Regions from separate parts of the Vibrio sp. genome, predicted to be linked through region 2. Evidence: predicted binding sites of a transcription regulator. Region 2 holds the regulator's gene; the other holds the start of a gene.

Region 1 (4,404 bases), on a different contig from region 2:
TCAAATTAGCGTTTTACTGACTCTAATTTCCAAATGTTGTTCACATAATCTCGAATCGAGCGATCTGATGTGAACTTGCCAACCAAAGCAGTATTGAGAATGGCTTTCTTAGCCCATCCAGCTTGGTCTTTGTACTGTTTGCCCATATCTTCATGCGCTTGAACATACGATGCAAAATCAGCCAAACATAGGTAAGGGTCACCACCATCAAGTAGGCTGTCGAATGTTGCACGAAGCAGACCCGGTTGACCCGGTGTGAACTCTTCACCGACCAGCAAATCCAGTGACGCTTTCAGTAGAGGATCCGCGTGGTAGTAGTCGTAAGGGTTGTAACCTTGTGCTTTAACTGCTTGTACTCCGTCAACATCTAGGCCAAAGATGTAGATGTTTTCGTCACCCACTTCTTCGCGAATCTCAACGTTCGCACCATCCATCGTACCGATAGTAAGTGCACCGTTTAACGCCATCTTCATGTTACCTGTGCCTGACGCTTCTTTACCCGCTAGCGAGATTTGTTGAGAAACGTCAGCCGCTGGAATGATGATTTCTGCCATGCTTACACGGTAATCAGGGATGAATACCACTTTTAGCTTGTTGCCGATACGTGGGTCATTGTTGATCTTCTCAGCAACCTTGTTCACAGCAAAGATGATCTCTTTCGCTAGGTGGTAACCTGGTGCGGCTTTCGCTGCAAAGAAACAAACGCGCGGCGTGCACTCGAAACCAGGTTCATTAATGATGCGATGGTATAGAGACAGAATGTGTAGCAAATCTAGGTGCTGACGCTTGTACTCATGTAGACGTTTGATTTGTACGTCAAAGATAGCGTTAGTGTCTAGCTCGATACCCATGTTCTCTTGAACCCAATCAGCAAGACGTTGTTTGTTTTGCTTCTTAACCGCCATGAATTCTTTCTGGAACTTAGCGTCTGTTGCGTATTGCGCAATACCTTCTAGCTGTTCTAGTTTCGCAGGCCACTCGGTGCCAATCTTGTCAGAAATAAGGTTTGATAGGCCTGGGTTACAGAACTTCAGCCAACGGCGAGGCGTAATACCATTTGTTACGTTGGTCAGTTTACCTGGGAAGATCTCGTTAAATTCAGGGAATAGATCTTTCTTAACTAGCTCGGAGTGAAGCGCCGCTACACCATTCACTTTGTAAGAGCCAATCACACATAGGTTTGCCATGCGTACCATGCGGTTGAAACCTTCTTGGATGATAGAAAGCTTCGCTTGCTTCTCACCGTCACCAGGCCACATCTGACGAACTTCTTGTAGGAAGCGGTGGTTGATTTCAAAAATGATTTCCATATGACGCGGTAGTAGGCGCTGGATTAGCGACTCAGGCCATGTCTCTAGTGCTTCTGGAAGTAGCGTGTGGTTCGTGTAAGCAAAGGTATTTGCACTGATTTCCCATGCTTTATCCCAAGATAGGCCTTTTTCGTCGATCAGAATGCGCATCAATTCAGGAATCGCAATCGTTGGGTGGGTATCGTTAAGCTGAATCGTTTCTTGCTTAGGCAGATCCGCCAGCGCGAAACCAGCCGCTTCATGGCGACGCAAAATATCACGAACCGATGCCGCAGAGTGGAAGTACTGCTGCATTAGGCGAAGAGTTTTGCCTTTCTCGTGGTTGTCATTCGGGTAAAGAACTTTTGTAATGTTACCCGCATCAATCAGTGAGTGCTGAGCTTCAAAGTAATCACCATTGTTGAAGCTTGCTAGTGAGAATGGCGCAATTGCCTGACATTCCCAAAGGCGCAGCGGGTAAACCGTGTCTGATTCATAGCCCACGATTGGCAAGTCCCAAGGCATTGCTTTCACTGACATGCCAGGAACCCATTTACGGACTTCTTTACCATTAACGTGTTCAACTTCAACGTGACCGTAGAAGCCAATCTCTTGTGCTAGTTCTGGACGAGCAACTTCCCATGGGTAGCCTTCAACACCACGCCACGCGTCTGGCGCTTCTTTTTGGCGGCCTTGTTCAAATGATTGCTTGAATAGACCATATTCGTAATGCAGACCGTAACCCACCGTTGGGAATTCTTGGGCAGCACATGAATCCATAAAACACGCAGCTAGACGACCCAAACCACCGTTACCAAGTGATGGATCGCGCTCTTCTTCTAACAGGTCTGTTAGGTTGTGGCCAAGCTCTTCCATCGCTTCAGTGATCTGTTCATACAGACCCATGCTGATTAAGTTGTTACCTGTAAGGCGACCGATTAGGAATTCAAGTGATAAGTAGTTAACGCTTTTTGCTTTCTGGATTTTAGGATCTTGTTCAGTCTTTAAAAGATCCAGCGTTGTTAATTCAGCAAGCGCACGGCCCATTGCTAAATACCAGTCACGCGGAGTCGCAGTTGCTTCTGTCTTTGCGTAAGTCGTCGAAAGGTGTTGCTTTACGCTTTCTTGGAAACAAGCTTTATCAAATTTTTTCTGTTGCGTAGGTTTCATTAGAGAAATCTCACTTATTGGTTCTAATCCATCTGAGACATATCGTGCATGGGCACGGCTAGCAAAACATCCTCCTCCTAAACGGCGTATTGGGAGGAGGACTCAGGGCGTAGAGGGCGGACTACACAACACTGAGTGATCTGCTTCTCACTTCATTGTTATGTGGAGCAGGCACAGGTGATTGAGATCACACCATCAACGAAATAACCCTACATCTTGTTTATGAAACTTAGTTGCATAGAAAAACCACCAATTGATGTTTATGTATACTCGATCACATTAAGTTTTCATCTGTTACTCATTTTTCATCGTTTTTGGTGTAAGTCGGGTAATAAGTCGCATTAAAACCACCCATAAATAGTGATTAAAATCACAAAACAAGGGCGTAGGCGGCAGCAAAATGTGAAATAGCCAAAAATCTCGCGGTTGATCAATAACTGTAGTGATTGTTCTCAAGTAACATCCCTGTCAACAAGGTCTTTTGTGGCTATTTTTTCACCACCCCTAGCATTATGAATAACAATAAGTAGGGGCATTGTTCAGGGAAAAGAAGATGTGGATTCCTTCTAAATTAACCCGACCAGGTCGTTTACATAACGCCATCGTACGCCCACGAGTTCTCGATTTGTTGCAGCAAGCACCCTGCTACAAACTCGTCCTTTTTCGCTCACCCGCTGGATATGGTAAAACAACCATGGCTTCTCAGTGGCTATCCGATAAAGTAAATGTCGGTTGGTACAGCATAGACGAAAGTGATAACGACTCTTTCCGCTTTATGAATTACTTATTGCAGGCGTTAAATAAAGCAACCAATAACGCTTGCCCTAATGCGCAAAAGCTCGCAGAAAAGCGTCAATTCTCTTCACTTCACTCCCTTTTCGGCGAAGTTTTCTCAGAAATGTCAGTCTTCCATCAAGAGTGCTATCTGGTATTGGATGATTACCACCTGATCAATGACGAAGAGATCCACGAAGCCATGCGCTTCTTCCTAAAGCACATGCCAGATAACCTAACCCTGGTGGTAACAAGTCGTGCTGCGCCTCCATTGGGCACAGCAAACTTACGTGTACGTGACTTGATGATTGAAATCGGCAATGAAATGCTGGCATTCGATATTGAAGAGACAACTCGTTTTTTCAATCAACGCGTTGCCGATGGCATCGACGATATTACCGCCAACAATTTACGTACTTACGTAGAAGGTTGGCCTTCCGCGCTACAACTCATTGCTTTACAAGCACAGCATCAACACAAAACGTTAGCGCAATCGGCAGAATCGTTTTCTGAGTTTAACCACGCGCATTTGTGGGACTATTTAGTCGAAGAAGTGTTCGATCTGTTGGATGCAGAAACGCGTATGTTCTTGTTGCAATGTTCAGTATTGGATCACTTCAATGATCAGTTGGTTGCTACACTTACAGAACGTGACGATGCACTGAGTATGATCGAATCACTCAACCGTTTCGGACTGTTCATTCATCCTCTCGAAGGCGAACAAAATTGGTACCGCTTCCACAATCTATTTGCTGAATTCCTAACACATGAACGTTCTGCACGAATTCCGCAACAAGAAACCCAGCTACACCAGACAGCAGCCCAAGCATGGTTAAAACTCTCTTCTCCTCATCAAGCGCTTTACCATGCTCAGAAAGCGAAAAACAGCCAACTCATTGCTGATATTTTAGTTCAGTTTGGCTGGAAAATGTTTAACGGGGGAGAGCTGCAAAGCCTTGAAAAAGCGATTGAAACGTTAACGCCTGAACAACTCTACAGTGAACCTAAACTGTGTATGCTCCAAGCTTGGTTAGCGCAGAGTCAACATCGTTATAACGATGTTGGTGATTTGCTTTCTAAGGCAGATCAGCAGATGAAAGCATTTAATGTCGTGTTAAGCGCGAAAGAACAAGGCGAGTTTAACGCGCTCCGTGCTCAAGTTGCGATTAAC
Region 2 (4,404 bases):
ACCCATTCATGACCGATGCGGTGATCCCTAAATTTATTCTGCCAGATAACATCGATTATCGATTGTTTGAGCAAGGTGGTCATGTCGGCTTTGTGAGCGGAAGTGCCATCAAACCGAAATTCTGGCTCGAAGAAGCCCTCCCTGCCTACTATGAAAGTCTCACCGATCCGGCATAATAGCGGCCCCAAAACGAACATAAAATCACGAGGTATTTATGATTGTTCCATGGCAACAAATTGATCCAGAGACACTAGATAACTTAATTCGAGAATTTGTCCTTCGAGAAGGGACCGATTACGGCACAATTGAAGTATCACTGCAAAGCAAGATAGACCAAATTAAGAAACAACTTGAGTCAGGCGATGCTGTCGTGGTTTTCTCTGAATTACATGAAACCGTCGACATTCAACTCAAAAACAAGTTTTAGAGAACTGCATACAATGACGGTTTGCTAAAGCGTGTTATAGTGAACTCCGATTACAGGAACGTATTCATAGACAAGGTTTGTCATGTCAGCAAAACACCCAATAATTGCCGTTACCGGTTCTTCTGGTGCCGGAACTACAACCACTTCAGAAGCTTTCCGCAAGATGTTCAATATGATGAACGTCAAGCCCGCTTGGGTAGAAGGCGACAGCTTCCATCGATTCACTCGCCCGGAAATGGACGTCGAAATCCGTAAAGCGCGCGAACAAGGTCGCCATATCAGTTATTTTGGCCCGCAAGCGAATGACTTCCCTGCATTGGCTGAGTTTTTTCGCAAATATGGCCACGAAGGCACCGGCCAGGTACGTCGCTATCTGCACACCTTTGACGAGGCAGTACCTTATAACCAGATGCCGGGCACTTTCACACCATGGCAAGACCTACCGGAAAATTCCGATGTAATGTTCTATGAAGGCCTGCATGGTGGTGTCGTCGATGGTGACGTCAATGTCGCTCAACATGTCGATTTTCTGATTGGCATGGTGCCGATTGTTAACTTAGAGTGGATACAGAAATTCGTCCGTGACACCCGTGATCGAGGCCACTCTCGCGAAGCGGTTATGGACTCGATTGTTCGTTCGATGGACGACTATCTCAATTACATCACCCCGCAGTTCTCACGAACACACATCAACTTTCAGCGCGTACCAACAGTAGATACATCGAACCCACTTAATGCTAAAGGTATCCCAAGTCTAGATGAAAGCTTTGTGGTAATTCGTTTACGCGGAATTAAGAATGTCGATTTCCCATATCTATTGGCTATGATTGATGGCTCATTTATGTCGCGCCATAACACTTTAGTGGTGCCTGGCGGCAAGATGAGTTTTGCGATGGAATTGATCGTTCGACCAATCCTACAACAGCTGATCGAAACGGGAAAAATTGGCTAGAACTCACGGCTAGAACACGATTACTTTTCATACCGTGATCATGTGCACAGTTTTGCGTAGTAAAACCCAAGTAGTACCCGATTAAAATCAAGAAATCGTTTTCGAAAAAGGATACTATTTGTAACCGAAACACAAGTTGGCTTGCAGCATTTGTAAAGTGCTCTTATCCTAGTAGGCCTATTTAAGGCTTTGCTAAAACATGGAAAGCGGCAAGCGTACCCTGCAGAGGAAGTGAGATATTATGGTTCTAGGTAAACCTCAAACCGACCCAACATTAGAGTGGTTCCTTTCACACTGTCATATTCATAAGTACCCTTCAAAAAGCACGCTAATTCACGCGGGCGAGAAAGCTGAGACTTTGTACTACATCGTAAAAGGTTCAGTAGCGGTTCTTATTAAAGACGAAGAAGGTAAGGAAATGATCCTTTCTTACCTAAACCAAGGTGACTTTATCGGTGAGCTTGGTCTATTCGAAGAAGACCAAGAGCGTACCGCATGGGTTCGTGCTAAATCTCCTTGTGAAGTTGCAGAAATTTCGTTCAAGAAATTCCGTCAGCTAATTCAAGTAAACCCAGATATCCTTATGCGTCTTTCAGCGCAAATGGCAAGCCGCCTACAGGTGACTAGCCAAAAAGTGGGTGACCTTGCGTTCCTAGACGTAACTGGCCGTATTGCTCAAACGCTACTTAACCTAGCGAAGCAACCAGATGCGATGACTCACCCAGACGGCATGCAAATCAAGATCACTCGTCAAGAAATCGGTCAAATTGTTGGCTGTTCTCGTGAGACTGTAGGTCGTATCTTGAAGATGCTAGAAGAGCAGAACCTAATCTCTGCTCACGGTAAGACCATCGTTGTTTACGGTACTCGTTAATCTCGATTAACTGCTAAATTTTAAAAGCCACCCATTGGGTGGCTTTTTTGTTCTTGGGGTCTACCAAATAGATAATCGATTCTCTCGCTTATCCATTGGTACTTTCGAAGATTTTATCTGCAGATGCTGCCACGAACCCAGGGTAAAGCTCTCCATTACTCATTGGGTAACGTTTAGCAAACTCATAGAAGCCACCTGGAATAACTTCACTCCCTTCAGTAAAGGTAACTGCGACTTTATCTGCCATGGTTGATGATTGCTCCAGCAGTACATCTGGAGAACCTTTCACTTCACCACCAAACTCATTAATGGTAAAACCAGCATCACGTAGGTGGTTATTCACACCAACCACTTCATCAAACGCACTTAACTGGTTCACGCTCACGGTAAAGTGGTTTGCACCATAACCATGGGCAGCTAGCCAAGAGGCGTACTCACTCTCTTTTGCCAGCGATTGGAAATCAGCATAGCTAAGATCCCACAAACGTCCTCCATACAAGAATTCTGGGCTTTGCAATTGAGAAGCATCGACCTGCTCAACCAATTTAGCCACAATTGCCTGCAACTCAGCTGAACACTCTTCTACCTTCAACTCACTAATGAATACTTTCGGTTGAGTTGGGTCTGGGTGCTCAAAGTGCTTAGCGACCAACTTTTTGCTCTCAAACACATAGTCGCCACAAGGTGTGTAACCTGCGTCAAGGAATGGTTGAGCTAACGTGGCAATGCCTAACGGCTCTACATTAAAGGTGCGCAAAGCAATATGGTCGTTGATCAGAGCTTCATCTTCTTGCAGGAGGTGATGCACTTTTTCAGCAGAGGGACATAAGCGTTGAATATAGTCATTCCATAACGGTCGGAATAAAACATCTGGCGTCATAACGCCTCCTTGTATAGGGTTTGTTTACGTTAAAGAGAGCTTATTAGTATTATTTTTAGATATAAAAGAGGCCATCTAACCAAATGTGTCCAGAAAATCTGATTAGATAGCCTTCAACCTGTGACGTTTAAAGTGCCTTCCGGCTCGGGAAGGCAAGAAGGGAATTCCCTAATTTATCTCGTTATAGCTCTACCCCAGGGCTAAGCGTAGCAGGTAGTAACGTTTCACCGCCTTCCATCGAAGCCATAGGATAAGCACAATAATCTGCTGCATAGTATGCGCTTGGGCGTAAATTACCCGACGCACCAGGACCACCAAATGGCGCATCTCCGCTCGCTCCGGTTAGCTGACGGTTACGGTTTACGATACCTGCTCGAATATGGTCAACAAAGTATTCCCACTCGCTGTCATCGGTAGACACCAGGCCAGCCGATAAGCCAAAGCGTGTGTCATTCGCCAGTTCGACCGCTTTTTCCAAACCTTGGTAACGAACAACTTGCAGTAGTGGGCCAAAGTACTCTTCATCTGGTAGCTCAGCAATCGCTGTTACGTCGATGATGCCAGGAGTAACAAACGCCGCTTCACCTGCTTTCGCTTCGATTAGACTCTCACCGCCAAGCTTTTGTAGGTTCGCTTGAGCTGCAAGAATGAAGTCAGCGGCTGCTTTTGAAATTTGAGGCCCCATAAATGGAGCGGGTTCTGCAAAAGGCTGATCGACACGGATCTTGTTGGTCGCTTCTACCAGTTTGCTCACTAGCAAATCACCTTTCTCACCTTCAGGTACATACAGGCGACGTGCACAGGTACAGCGTTGACCGGCACTGATAAACGCAGACTGAATAATAGTATAAACCGTCGCATCTAGGTCACCATAGCTCTCAGAGATAACCATAGGGTTGTTACCGCCCATCTCTAAAGCCAGCATCTTACCTGGCTGACCAGCAAACTGTTTATGCAGGATATGGCCTGTGTTTGCACTACCAGTAAATAACACGCCATCAAGACCTTTCGAATCAGCGAGCGCTATCCCCGTCTCTTTGGCACCTTGAACTAGGTTAATCACACCTTTTGGTAACCCTACTTGATCCCACAGTTTCATCGCAAACTCACCCGTTAGTGGCGTTTGCTCTGAAGGCTTAAATACCACTGTGTTACCTGCTAATAGTGCTGGCACGATGTGACCATTTGGCAAATGACCAGGGAAGTTATACGGCCCGAAGACTGCCATCACGCCTAGTGGGCGATGGCGTAAAACAATTTGGTTACCCGCG

Evidence for each region. The regulator CRP, encoded in region 2, controls carbon source genes, mostly activating them, when cyclic AMP is high. The targets are predictions, from matches to a motif close to TGTGANNNNNNTCACA.
Region 1: the regulator CRP is predicted to act here: its motif matches at 2,819-2,834, upstream of malT (HTH-type transcriptional regulator MalT).

The regions. Positions count from the first base shown of each region.
Region 1 is NZ_CFHWOM010000001.1:225,771-230,174, reverse strand. It holds gene AC4MRV_RS01120 (glycogen/starch/alpha-glucan phosphorylase) at 6-2,459, opposite strand; gene malT (HTH-type transcriptional regulator MalT) at 3,013-4,404, shown strand, end outside.
Region 2 is NZ_CFHWOM010000017.1:54,480-58,883, reverse strand. It holds gene AC4MRV_RS11500 (hydrolase) at 1-176, shown strand, start outside; gene AC4MRV_RS11495 (YheU family protein) at 215-427, shown strand; gene AC4MRV_RS11490 (phosphoribulokinase) at 510-1,379, shown strand; gene crp (cAMP-activated global transcriptional regulator CRP) at 1,621-2,253, shown strand; gene AC4MRV_RS11480 (DUF1338 domain-containing protein) at 2,342-3,133, opposite strand; gene astD (succinylglutamate-semialdehyde dehydrogenase) at 3,315-4,404, opposite strand, start outside.